One region of the Paenibacillus sp. FSL K6-1558 genome, then DNA from elsewhere that is predicted to be linked to it. Evidence: riboswitches for the same ligand, from Rfam matches in the RefSeq annotation. Region 1 holds a riboswitch; the other holds the start of a gene.

Region 1 (5,319 bases):
TGTTTGCAGTTTCTAGTACGCGGTACCCTGCTTCATGACAAGGGTGGTCAGCCACAACTATGTAAACTTTTTATTTTGGAGGGAATGTAACCATGAAACATCTCACTGTAGAACCAGGTCAATCCATCGGGGGGATCCGTTTAGGCATGACACAAAATGAAGTTGAACAAACGGAAGCTTTCGGCTTTGATCCCAACGTGGAATATGATACTCAAGGCAAAGTACATTTTATTGAATTTCATGAAAGTGATGAGTATAAGTGTATGTTGGGAGAACTTGATCTGCTTGGCACCGAGGCTGACATTTTGATACCGCAGTTGGACGCTATTGCGCCATATGACCGTGAAGATCCCGAGCTTGGTTGCAGTTTCCAGTTCGATCAGATCGGTTTGATCCTGTGGCGTCCGGTACCCATGACCCGAGAGGATATGAAGGAGCCGTGGTTCCTGGAGATGCCGCCCGAAAATCAGCAGGATGAAATGAAACATCTCTGCTTCTCAACGGCAGCCGTCTATGCAAAAGGATATTACGAGTAACCTTCAACTTAAACATAAAAAAGTGACCCAAGCTCAGGCACTTCAGTCCTGTCGGGTCACTTTTTCGGTTGCGGAAGCTTACGACCGCCCCCGATACTCCTCTGCCTTCGCCTGCATCCCGGCGGCTACTGCTTCATCATCGTTCAGGCCGCGATCTGCGGCAAAGGCACGGATGTCCTGCGTGATGCGCATACTGCAGAACTTCGGTCCGCACATGGAACAGAAATGTGCTTCCTTCGCCCCTTCTGCGGGTAACGTCTCATCGTGGTAAGACAGTGCCCGTTCCGGGTCAAGTGACAGGTTAAACTGATCTCTCCAGCGGAACTCGAAGCGTGCCTTCGACAGTGCATCATCCCGGCGCTGAGCGCGTGGGTGGCCTTTGGCTAGGTCTGCGGCATGGGCAGCTATTTTATAAGCGATAACCCCTTCACGTACATCATCCTTGTTCGGAAGCCCCAGATGCTCCTTTGGAGTGACATAGCAGAGCATAGACGTACCAAACCAGCCAATCATCGCCGCCCCAATCGCAGACGTAATATGATCATATCCCGGTGCGATGTCTGTGGTCAGTGGCCCGAGCGTATAAAACGGCGCTTCCTGGCAGATCTCCATCTGCAAATCCACATTCTCCTTGATCTTGTGCATCGGCACATGCCCCGGCCCTTCAATCATCACCTGCACATCATGCTTCCATGCAATCTGCGTTAATTCCCCAAGTGTGGCGAGCTCCGCCATCTGTGCTTCATCGTTGGCATCGTAGATGCTACCTGGACGCAGTCCGTCCCCGAGGGAGAAAGCAACGTCATACCTTTTCATAATCTCGCAGATTTCTTCAAAATGGGTGTACAAAAAGTTCTCCTGATGATGTGCCAGGCACCACGCCGCCATAATGGACCCACCTCTAGACACTATTCCCGTCATCCGTTTCGCTGTCATCGGAATATATCGGAGCAACACACCCGCATGAATTGTAAAATAGTCCACGCCCTGCTCCGCCTGTTCAATCAGCGTATCCCGGTACAACTCCCAAGTGAGGGCCTCCGCCTCGCCATTTACCTTCTCCAGCGCCTGATAGAGCGGCACCGTACCAATCGGCACTGGGGAGTTACGGATGATCCATTCCCGTGTGGTATGAATGTCTTTGCCCGTGGAGAGATCCATTACCGTATCCGATCCCCAGCGAACAGCCCAGGTCATCTTCTCCACCTCCTCCTCGATAGAGGAAGATACAGCGGAATTACCTATGTTGGCGTTGATCTTCACGTGAAAATGACGCCCAATCAGCATCGGCTCACTCTCCGGGTGATTGATGTTGGATGGAAGAATAGCCCGGCCGCTCGCCAGCTCCTGCCGCACGAATTCAGGCTCTACGCCTTCACGAATAGCGGCGTACTCCATCTCGGGCGTAATCAAGCCCTGCCTTGCATAATGCATCTGTGTGACAGAGCGTCCAGCCTGAGCACGTAGCGGTTGACCGCGGAATCCCGGGTACTCCTCTGCCCCGGCTCTCCGTCCTCCCGCCTTCAATCCGTTATCCTCCGGCTTCACTGCGCGGCCCTCATATGCTTCAACGTCACCGCGCTCCATAATCCAGTGATTTCGGAGCGCAGGTAATCCCTTCCGAATATCCATCTGGAATTCGGGATCGGTCATCGGGCCGCTCGTATCGTAGACACGCAGCGGCTCATTATGCTCCACCCCTTGGGGAGTATTCGTATCATGAAGGGCAATTTCACGCTCCGGTACAGCAATGTCCGGTCGTGAGCCCTGAATGTAGACTTTGCGGCTGCCCGGGAAGGGTTGTACCCCTCCAGCCGCTCCGGTTTTCTTTTCCACCGGATGACCATCGCGCCCTGTTTCCTCTATTCCCGTCTGTTGCTCCTTTTGGTTACCTGTATTCATGTCTCCTGTTTCCTCCTCTGTGATCTTCATTTGCCCATATCGTCCACCAATGTGACAGCTTTGACTTACCACACCTGTCTGGAAAAAGCAGAGCACAGAAGCACAGCAGGATTGACCCTGCATAAGCAGCTAGAATGATCCAAAAGACAACTTTTATGTACAATCAGCATGAACACGAAACACGAGATCACTTCTCTTAGAAGTCCAGGCATATATGCCGCAATTATTGTGCTGTCACTTCCAAGGTGAAACACAACAACTGAATCTCTGCTTGCCGCTGTAAATAAAAAAAGCCGGTTCCGAAGGAACCGACTAATGTCCATCACCATACACGCAACAAGGGCCACCTGCTGCAATACAGCATGGATCCCGGGTTAACGTCTGTGGTGTCTGTGGTCATATGGCCGATTACTTCCCTACGCTGGTATGATCCAGATCAGGTGCAAAGGGTCCGGGATCTCATGCGATCCCGTCTCAGTCCGGACAATTCGGACTCCCCCAGTAACGTAAACGTATTGCGACAATCAAGCCGCTGTTCAACTTAAAATATGACATTCAACCGACCCCGCTGGGTCGTCCATTACAGAGTAGCGTAATCTGGGCTTAAATTCAACCTTAATATTCCAGAGGGGAAATTCCCTTCGAGCAAAACTTCATGCAAGAGCCTTCCCCTATGGCAACATAAGTCCCATTTGTACAGCTGCTTCTTTCAACACAGGCGCGTACTCATGTAATGTCTCTTGCGAGAGCCTGCTAACAGGTCCAGACACGGAAAGCGCTGCTGCAATGTTGCCTCTGCGATCCATAATTGGCACAGACACAGCGGCAGCTCCCGGCTCGCGTTCCTCATAGCTGGTTGCGTAGCCACTCACTCGAATGTCTTCCATCTGTGCCAGATAGACGGCCGGATCGATAAATACTGGCCATTCCGGGCCGTTCATCAGTTCCTCCCGATCCTCATCAGCGGCAAAAGCCATTAATACTTTGCTGGAGGCTCCTACGGAAAGCGGCAGTCTGACCCCTACAGGTGCAACCCGCCGAATCGCCTGATCACTCTGCACAGCCTGAATCCGAATCCGTTCACCGCCATCACGAAGGTAGAGACTTACGGTTTCGCCCAAGCGATCACGCAGCCTCTCCATTGCAGGTAACAGCAAAATTGCAGGATCGTCACTACGTGACATATGCGCTGACAGCTCCCAGATTCGAATACCTAGCCGATACTTCTCGGTTGCCGCATCACGTATTACGAACCCCCGATCCTCCAGTGTAGCCATCAATCGATGTACCGTGCTTTTGTGTAAACCGATCTGACTAGCAATTTCGGTGAGTCCAAGATCACTGCGCGTGGTAAAACATAATAATATATCCAGCGCCCGTTCTACAGCCCGGACGGTTAACTTGCGGTCTTCCATGGCATGATGCCCCCCTCATGTTTCATCACATGAAACTTGGTTACATAAATTATATGAGAAACGGTCTCATCTGTAAACCAAAAAGAACCGTTTTGAAGATGATCTGAAAACAAATAAATGAACAAGGATATCCAATTGGCACATCGTAATCTCCTGTAATTTACACACTATGGAATTGTTACCTCTACATCTTAAGAACTATATAACAATTGCGTAACAAATACCTCCAATCAATTGACTTTGACTATATCGGGACATACGATAAAGATAGAAACCAATTCAGATAAAATATCAAAAGCGTGACTTTAGCATTAGGATGCCATCTTCATGAATACGTGCTAAAAAGTACCTATATGCTATTTTTCATATCGTTATGATCTTGTCCATATTAATCCTCAACCGAAACTCAAAGGAGGGGCGTGCATGTATCCGACATCCCAGAGCGAAGCCCCGCTGCATACCAAAGTGTCCGATCTGCCCTCTTCGTTGTCACCGAGGCTGATTCGGTTCAAACATATTGTCGTAGCGTTGCTGCTCTCCGTTGTATTTTTTCTGTTGTTTTGTTTTATTGCCTTACACGGTTATATTGCTTGGGTGCTCTCCAACCCTACGGTCGCACCGGTGTTTTCGAACCCGATGCAGGCCAAAAACATGAAATATGAGGACATTACATTCCCTGCGGCCGACGGTAGCAGAACCATGCAAGGCTGGTATATCCCTGCGAATACCGATACGGGCAAAACCATCATCTTCAGCCACGGTTATGGAGCCAATCGGGAGGAAACCTGGGTGCCTATGTATGACCTCGCCCATTACGCGCACCAGCTCGGGTTTAATGTGGTGATGTTCGATTACGGCTTTGCCTCTCAGGTCAACCGAGCGGTAGCAACAGGTGGTAAGGCTGAGTCTCAGCAATTGCTGGGAGCTATTCAGTTTGCTAAACAGCGCGGAGCACAGGAGCTGGTCGTCTGGGGATTTTCCATGGGAGCAGGCACGGCTCTGCAAACCGGACTGCTAACCAAAGAAGTGGATGCCATGATTCTGGACAGTACATTCCTGCTGGAGCCGGATACGCTGTACCACAACATTCATAATCAGATCAATCTGCCGCGTCAGCCTACGCTCGAGATTATGAAGTTGCTCTTCCCGATCTTGAACGGTACCGGCTTGCAGCAAATCCCGTATCAGGAAGTGAAGAAAAAGGACTATCCGTTCCCAATCTTCTTTATTCATGGTACAGAAGATGAGAAGGCCCCTTATCCGATTGCCGAACAACTTGCCGCTAATCAGACGAATCCTTATTCAGAAGAATGGATTGTACAAGGCGCGCATCATGAACTGATCTTCCGGGAGCATCCGAAGGAATATCTACGCCGTGTTTCGATTTTCCTTAGTCATGTGACGAAAACAAGCAGTGAGGATGTGCAACAAAACCGGCAGTAATATTAAAATGATATACAGCATTT
Region 2 (5,319 bases), 290 kb from region 1:
ATCAAGGAAAGCAGTGCATTCTCTAGTCTGAAATAGTAGATAGGATGTACTCTGTTTTCCTAATTTTTGCGGATTAATGATGGTGCGGTACCCTTCAATAACACCACTTTCCTCCAGTCGTTTTACACGTTCCGTGACGGCTGGCTGTGAAAGTCCCACCAATTTTCCTAATTCGGTCATGGACAATCTGGCTTGGTTTTCCATATGAAACAGGATGTTTCTATCGATCTGATCCATAAACTCACTTCCTTTTATTCTATAGGTGATTTTTCGGAGATGTTTTTATATTCATAGTAATTAAAAGATAATGATTTGTAAATGTGAAGCTTTATAGTAGGAATGATTTATATATTAAATATGTTTGGGATGGAAGGGAGGGGGATGAGATCGATATGTGCGTGATGCAAGGTGGGAAGAAGGTGAGAAAGGCGAAAGGATTTAAAGGATGCAGAAGGAGGTATGTGGCGCTAGAGGATGACCAGTTTGCGGAAGGATAAGGATAAAAGATGTATAGGTTGCAGAACGAGGCAAAGGAGGCGAAGAATAAAACAAGAATGCAGAGGCTGAAGACCGAGTGGTTGCGGCCTTTGCATTATCGGGCAGGGAGCATGGCTATGCCTGCTTCCTGCGGGTGATCGCAGCGAGCTGTGCAGTCGCCGCGTGCACATCGGCCGCGCCCGCGATGGCGGAGATGACGGCTACGCCGTCGGCTCCAGCCGCCATCACGGCGGCCGCGGTATCGGGCGTAATGCCGCCGATACCGACCACCGGAACTGCGATGCCTGCGGCGCGCAGTTCCGCAACCCCGGCGGGGCCCAGCACAGCGTGGGCATCCGCTTTGGAGCGCGTCGGGTACATCGGCCCGACGCCAAGATAGTCTGCGCCCGCCTGCACGGCACGGCGGGCTTCAAGGGCGGAGTGGGCGGATACGCCAAGCATCCGCCCTTCTCCAATGCGGGCGCGTACCAGCGCCGCGTCCGCATCGTCCTGGCCGACGTGCACACCGTCGGCCTCCACCGCCACAGCCAGCTCCACATCATCGTTCACGATGAACGGTATCCCGTGCTGGCTGCACACCTCACGAAGCCGCAGCGCAAGCGTTCTGCGGGCTTCGCCTGCCTGTGCACCAGTTCCCTTCTCTCGGAACTGGAACAGCGTGATGCCGCCAGTGATCGCCTGGCGGAGCACCTCCACCGGGTCTCGCGTCGTATTGACGCTACCCATCACCAAATACAACTGCAGCGCACGGCGCACCGCTTCCGCATCCCATCTACGCATCAGCGTTCACCCCGCTGTCTGCGCTGGTACGCAAAGTGATTCGTTGGCCCGTGCCCGGTCCCGAATCCCAGCTCATCTTCAATGGCTGCCTGAATGAATGCTCGCGCGGTCGTAACGGCAGCCAGAATAGGGGCACCCTTCGCCAGTTCCGCCGTAATGGCAGCAGAGAACGTGCAGCCGGTTCCATGGGTATGACGTGTCATAACACGAAGGTTCTCCAAATAATGAAAGGAATGCCCGTCATACAGGACATCGATAACCGTACCGCTTCCCGTATCATGTCCTCCTTTAATCAAGGCATATGTTGAACCCATCTGCACCAATTGCTTTGCGGCTTCCTCGCGCTCACTCAGGTTCCGAATCGAACTCCCGATAAGTAGTTCGGCTTCGGGAATGTTAGGTGTGATAACCAAAGCAAGAGGCAGCAGATCTTCCACAAGTGCTTGCACAGCCTCCTGCTGGAGCAGAGGTGCACCTCCTTTGGCAACCATCACGGGATCAATAACCAGATTTGACCAGTCATATTGCTGACATTTTGCCGCAACAAGACGAATAATCTCGGCACTATACAGCATACCTGTCTTGATGGTACGCGGCTGAAAGTCGACTCCCGTTGAATCAAGTTGCTGGGCAATGCCGTCGTAATCAATCGGAAACACGCCTTGAACCCCTGTAGTGTTCTGAGCGGCGATTGCAGTAATGACCGTCATGCCGTATACACCAAGTTCTTGAAAGGTTTTGAGATCTGCCTGAATTCCTGCACCGCCGCCGTTATCAGACCCGGCAATCGTTAACGCTTGAGCAATATTCATCACACACCTCCACGAATCTGACGGATTTGTGCATGCTCGGAGAACAGCGAAGGTGTAATCTGCGCCAGTTGATTTAACAATTCAATCTGGAAGCTGCCTGGCCCCTGATGAGCCGTTCGTGCTGCAGCCTGTTCAGCGGCTACACCGTAGGTTGAGACAGCTTCCACCACACTGTTCAGCATGTCGCGCCCCGGCTCGGCAATCGCTGCAAAAGCACCAATGACTGAGCTTAGCAGACAGCCTGCCCCGGTAACTTGGGTGAGCAATGCATGTCCGTTGCTTGTGAGGAAAGTATGATATCCGTCTGTAATAATGTCGTACTGGCCCGTAATAACGACAATACAGTCAAGTTGTTGCGCGGCCTTCTCCGCAATGCTAATCCGATCACCCTCGCCAACCCCAGCGTCCACACCTTTGATATTCCATGGCACACCAATGACATGGGCCACTTCGGCGACATTGCCTCTTAATACGGTAAGACGAAGCTCACGAACCAGCATTTGTACCGTATCGGTGCGATATGTCGTGGCTCCTGCACCAACAGGATCAAGGACAACAGGCACATGATGTGCATTGGCTGATTGTCCGGCTAGACGTATCGCTTGAACGACCTTTTCATCCAATGTGCCGATGTTCAGAACCACCGCGCCAGCCATTCGAGCGACGTCAGCGACTTCTTCATGAGCATAGGCCATAAACGGAGAGGCTCCGAGGGCAAGCAGACCATTTGCGGTAAAAGGGGCAACCACAAGGTTGGTAATATTATGAACCAAAGGATTGAGTGAACGTACACGTTCAAGATAAGACATCCAAATGACCTCCTTATTTTCAAATGATGGATATGGTTATGAGCGAGACGACTTGCTGAAATACAAAAAAGCCCCGTCCATTTCCGGAGAAATGAACGGAGCTATACGTTTGAACTGAAGTTGATCCCCATCTAGGATAGAGATCCCCTACTGCCAATAAAAGCCGCTCCACTTCCCTCCGCTGGTATAATCCAGATCAGGTTCAAAGGGTCCGAATCGTCGTATTCGTCTCAGCCGCAAGGCTCCCCCAGTGCAAATGTACAAGATATGCAGTTATGTACTCAGCATATATCCATCTTGACTTAATGTAAATAGGGCGAGGATTTAAGCCTTGAAATGGGGATGAAAAATACACTGGACTTTGTTACTGATCCGCTATTCTGATTTACCTTAGCTCGTGAACCCGATATAATGGGGATTGGCTCATATGGCCGTACTACGAATGAGGGCAGGACCGTTGTTCCTCCCGGCAGAATGGGGACCCTGAGTTGAAAACGTTCAAGAAAGTATATATTGAAATTACGAGCATCTGTAATCTGGCATGCAGCTTTTGTCCACAAACGAAGCGAGCCAAAGGATTCATCGACCCTGAAGTCTTTAATAATATATTGGATCAGATCAAACCACACACAAAACATATTTACCTGCACGTCAAAGGGGAACCGCTGCTTCATCCCAAAATTGACCTGTTGCTGGATATGGCTCATGCCAAGGGATTTAAAGTGAACATTACGACCAACGGTACGCTACTGCCAAAGACACAGCATAAATTATTGGGCAAACCTGCACTGAGACAGATGAATTTCTCGCTGCACAGTTTTGACGGTCATGAGGGTTCTACGGATCGTGACGGATACTTGCATAACATCTTGTCTTTTGTTCGTGAAGCGGTGAAACATAACGTCATTGTCTCGTTCCGACTATGGAATCTGACTCAGGATAACTTCACCAATGCTCAGATGAATCGCAATCGGGAGACGCTTGAGGTGCTGGAAAAGGAATTCAATCTGGACTTCCGTATTGAAGAAAAGGTGGTTGCGGGTAGTGGCGTGAAAATTGCACCCAACGTATACCTGAATCAGGACCATGAATTCCAATGGCCAAGCCTCGATGCACCTGAAGATGACGGCAAAGGTTTTTGTCATGCATTACGCAGTCAGGCAGCTGTGCTGGTTGATGGAACCGTGGTTCCATGCTGTTTGGATGGAGAAGGTGTCATCAACCTTGGAAACATCCATGAAAAGTCTTTTTCCGATATTGTGGACGGAGAGCGTGCGAACAATCTGGTATACGGTTTTTCCAAACGGGAAGCTGTAGAAGAACTTTGCCGCAAGTGCGGATACCGGCAGCGCTTTGGAGCAGGAGCCTAAAATCATACGACAGATAACTCAAGTGTGTTATTCGGTAATATTCCGAGTAGCACATTTTTTTATTTATTATTAGGAAAGAATAGGCACCATTTGATTCATGATTTCAACTATTATGTAAAATGATAGTCTATTAATCTTGTTTTTATAAATATACATGGTATTATTATCCTACTGATTATAAAAGGGGGAGTAGTTCAAAAGTTACACTTTTGTGTTAATAACGGACGTTTAAGAGGAGTGTGTCGAGTTTTGAATTTAAAATGGAAAAAGTTTAATCGAAAGTTGTCAGCAGTACTCTCTACATCATTGATTGCCTCTATGTTTTCTATGCAATTGCTAGCCTCGGCGGAAGTGACCTCATCATCTGTAACGTCGTTTAAGGATGTTGAACAATCGTATGCCAAAACAGAAATTACGAAGTTAATTGAAAAAGGCATTTTATCTGGATTTGCGGATGGAACATTTAAACCCTCAGATTCAGTAACACGTGCTCAATTGGCAAAGATTATGGTGGGTGCGCTTCAATTAAAGCCTGACTCTACTGTAGCTAGTTCCTTTAAAGATGTGGAGCAATCCAAATGGTATGCTGGCTATGTATCTGCACTCGTTCAATCTGGTATTGCCCAAGGAACCTCTAAGGATACGTTTTCTCCAGATAAAAAAGTTACGAGAGAGGAACTGGCTGTATTCTTCGTAAGAGCATTCGGCTGGGAAACAAAGAACGCACCAGCTCAAACAACGAAGCCACAGCTCGCTGATTTGGATAAAGTATCAGACTGGGCGAAGGATTCTGTGTCACTCGCATATCAATCCGGATTTATTAAAGGTATTGTTCAGAAAGACGGAACAACAACGTTTAATCCAACGGGTGTAGCGGATCGACAAGCATTGGCAAGACTTGCTTATGAGTTTGTGATGAATAAGTCTACATATGATAATACTATGATTCCTGCGAAGACAGACGAAGATACAAACAACTCTAACCCCACAAAACCAGAAACAACGAAGCCTTCTGAAAACAGCAATAAAGGTAACAGTAGCAACAATAGC

Evidence for each region. Region 1 has a riboswitch for thiamine pyrophosphate ahead of thiC (phosphomethylpyrimidine synthase ThiC). Riboswitches for the same ligand answer to the same signal wherever they lie in the genome.
Region 2: linked by a shared signal. The riboswitch ahead of thiM (hydroxyethylthiazole kinase) and the one ahead of thiC (phosphomethylpyrimidine synthase ThiC) in region 1 are both predicted to bind thiamine pyrophosphate.

The regions. Positions count from the first base shown of each region.
Region 1 covers NZ_JBBOCV010000001.1:4,510,930-4,516,248, reverse strand. The annotation lists gene MHI38_RS19690 (hypothetical protein) at 93-536, shown strand; gene thiC (phosphomethylpyrimidine synthase ThiC) at 615-2,438, opposite strand; TPP riboswitch at 2,835-2,948, opposite strand; gene MHI38_RS19680 (IclR family transcriptional regulator) at 3,110-3,853, opposite strand; gene MHI38_RS19675 (alpha/beta hydrolase) at 4,277-5,296, shown strand.
Region 2 covers NZ_JBBOCV010000001.1:4,801,065-4,806,383, forward strand. The annotation lists gene MHI38_RS20815 (Lrp/AsnC family transcriptional regulator) at 1-237, opposite strand, end outside; gene thiE (thiamine phosphate synthase) at 613-1,278, opposite strand; gene thiD (bifunctional hydroxymethylpyrimidine kinase/phosphomethylpyrimidine kinase) at 1,278-2,090, opposite strand; gene thiM (hydroxyethylthiazole kinase) at 2,090-2,899, opposite strand; TPP riboswitch at 3,056-3,158, opposite strand; gene MHI38_RS20835 (radical SAM/SPASM domain-containing protein) at 3,388-4,269, shown strand; gene MHI38_RS20840 (S-layer homology domain-containing protein) at 4,519-5,319, shown strand, end outside.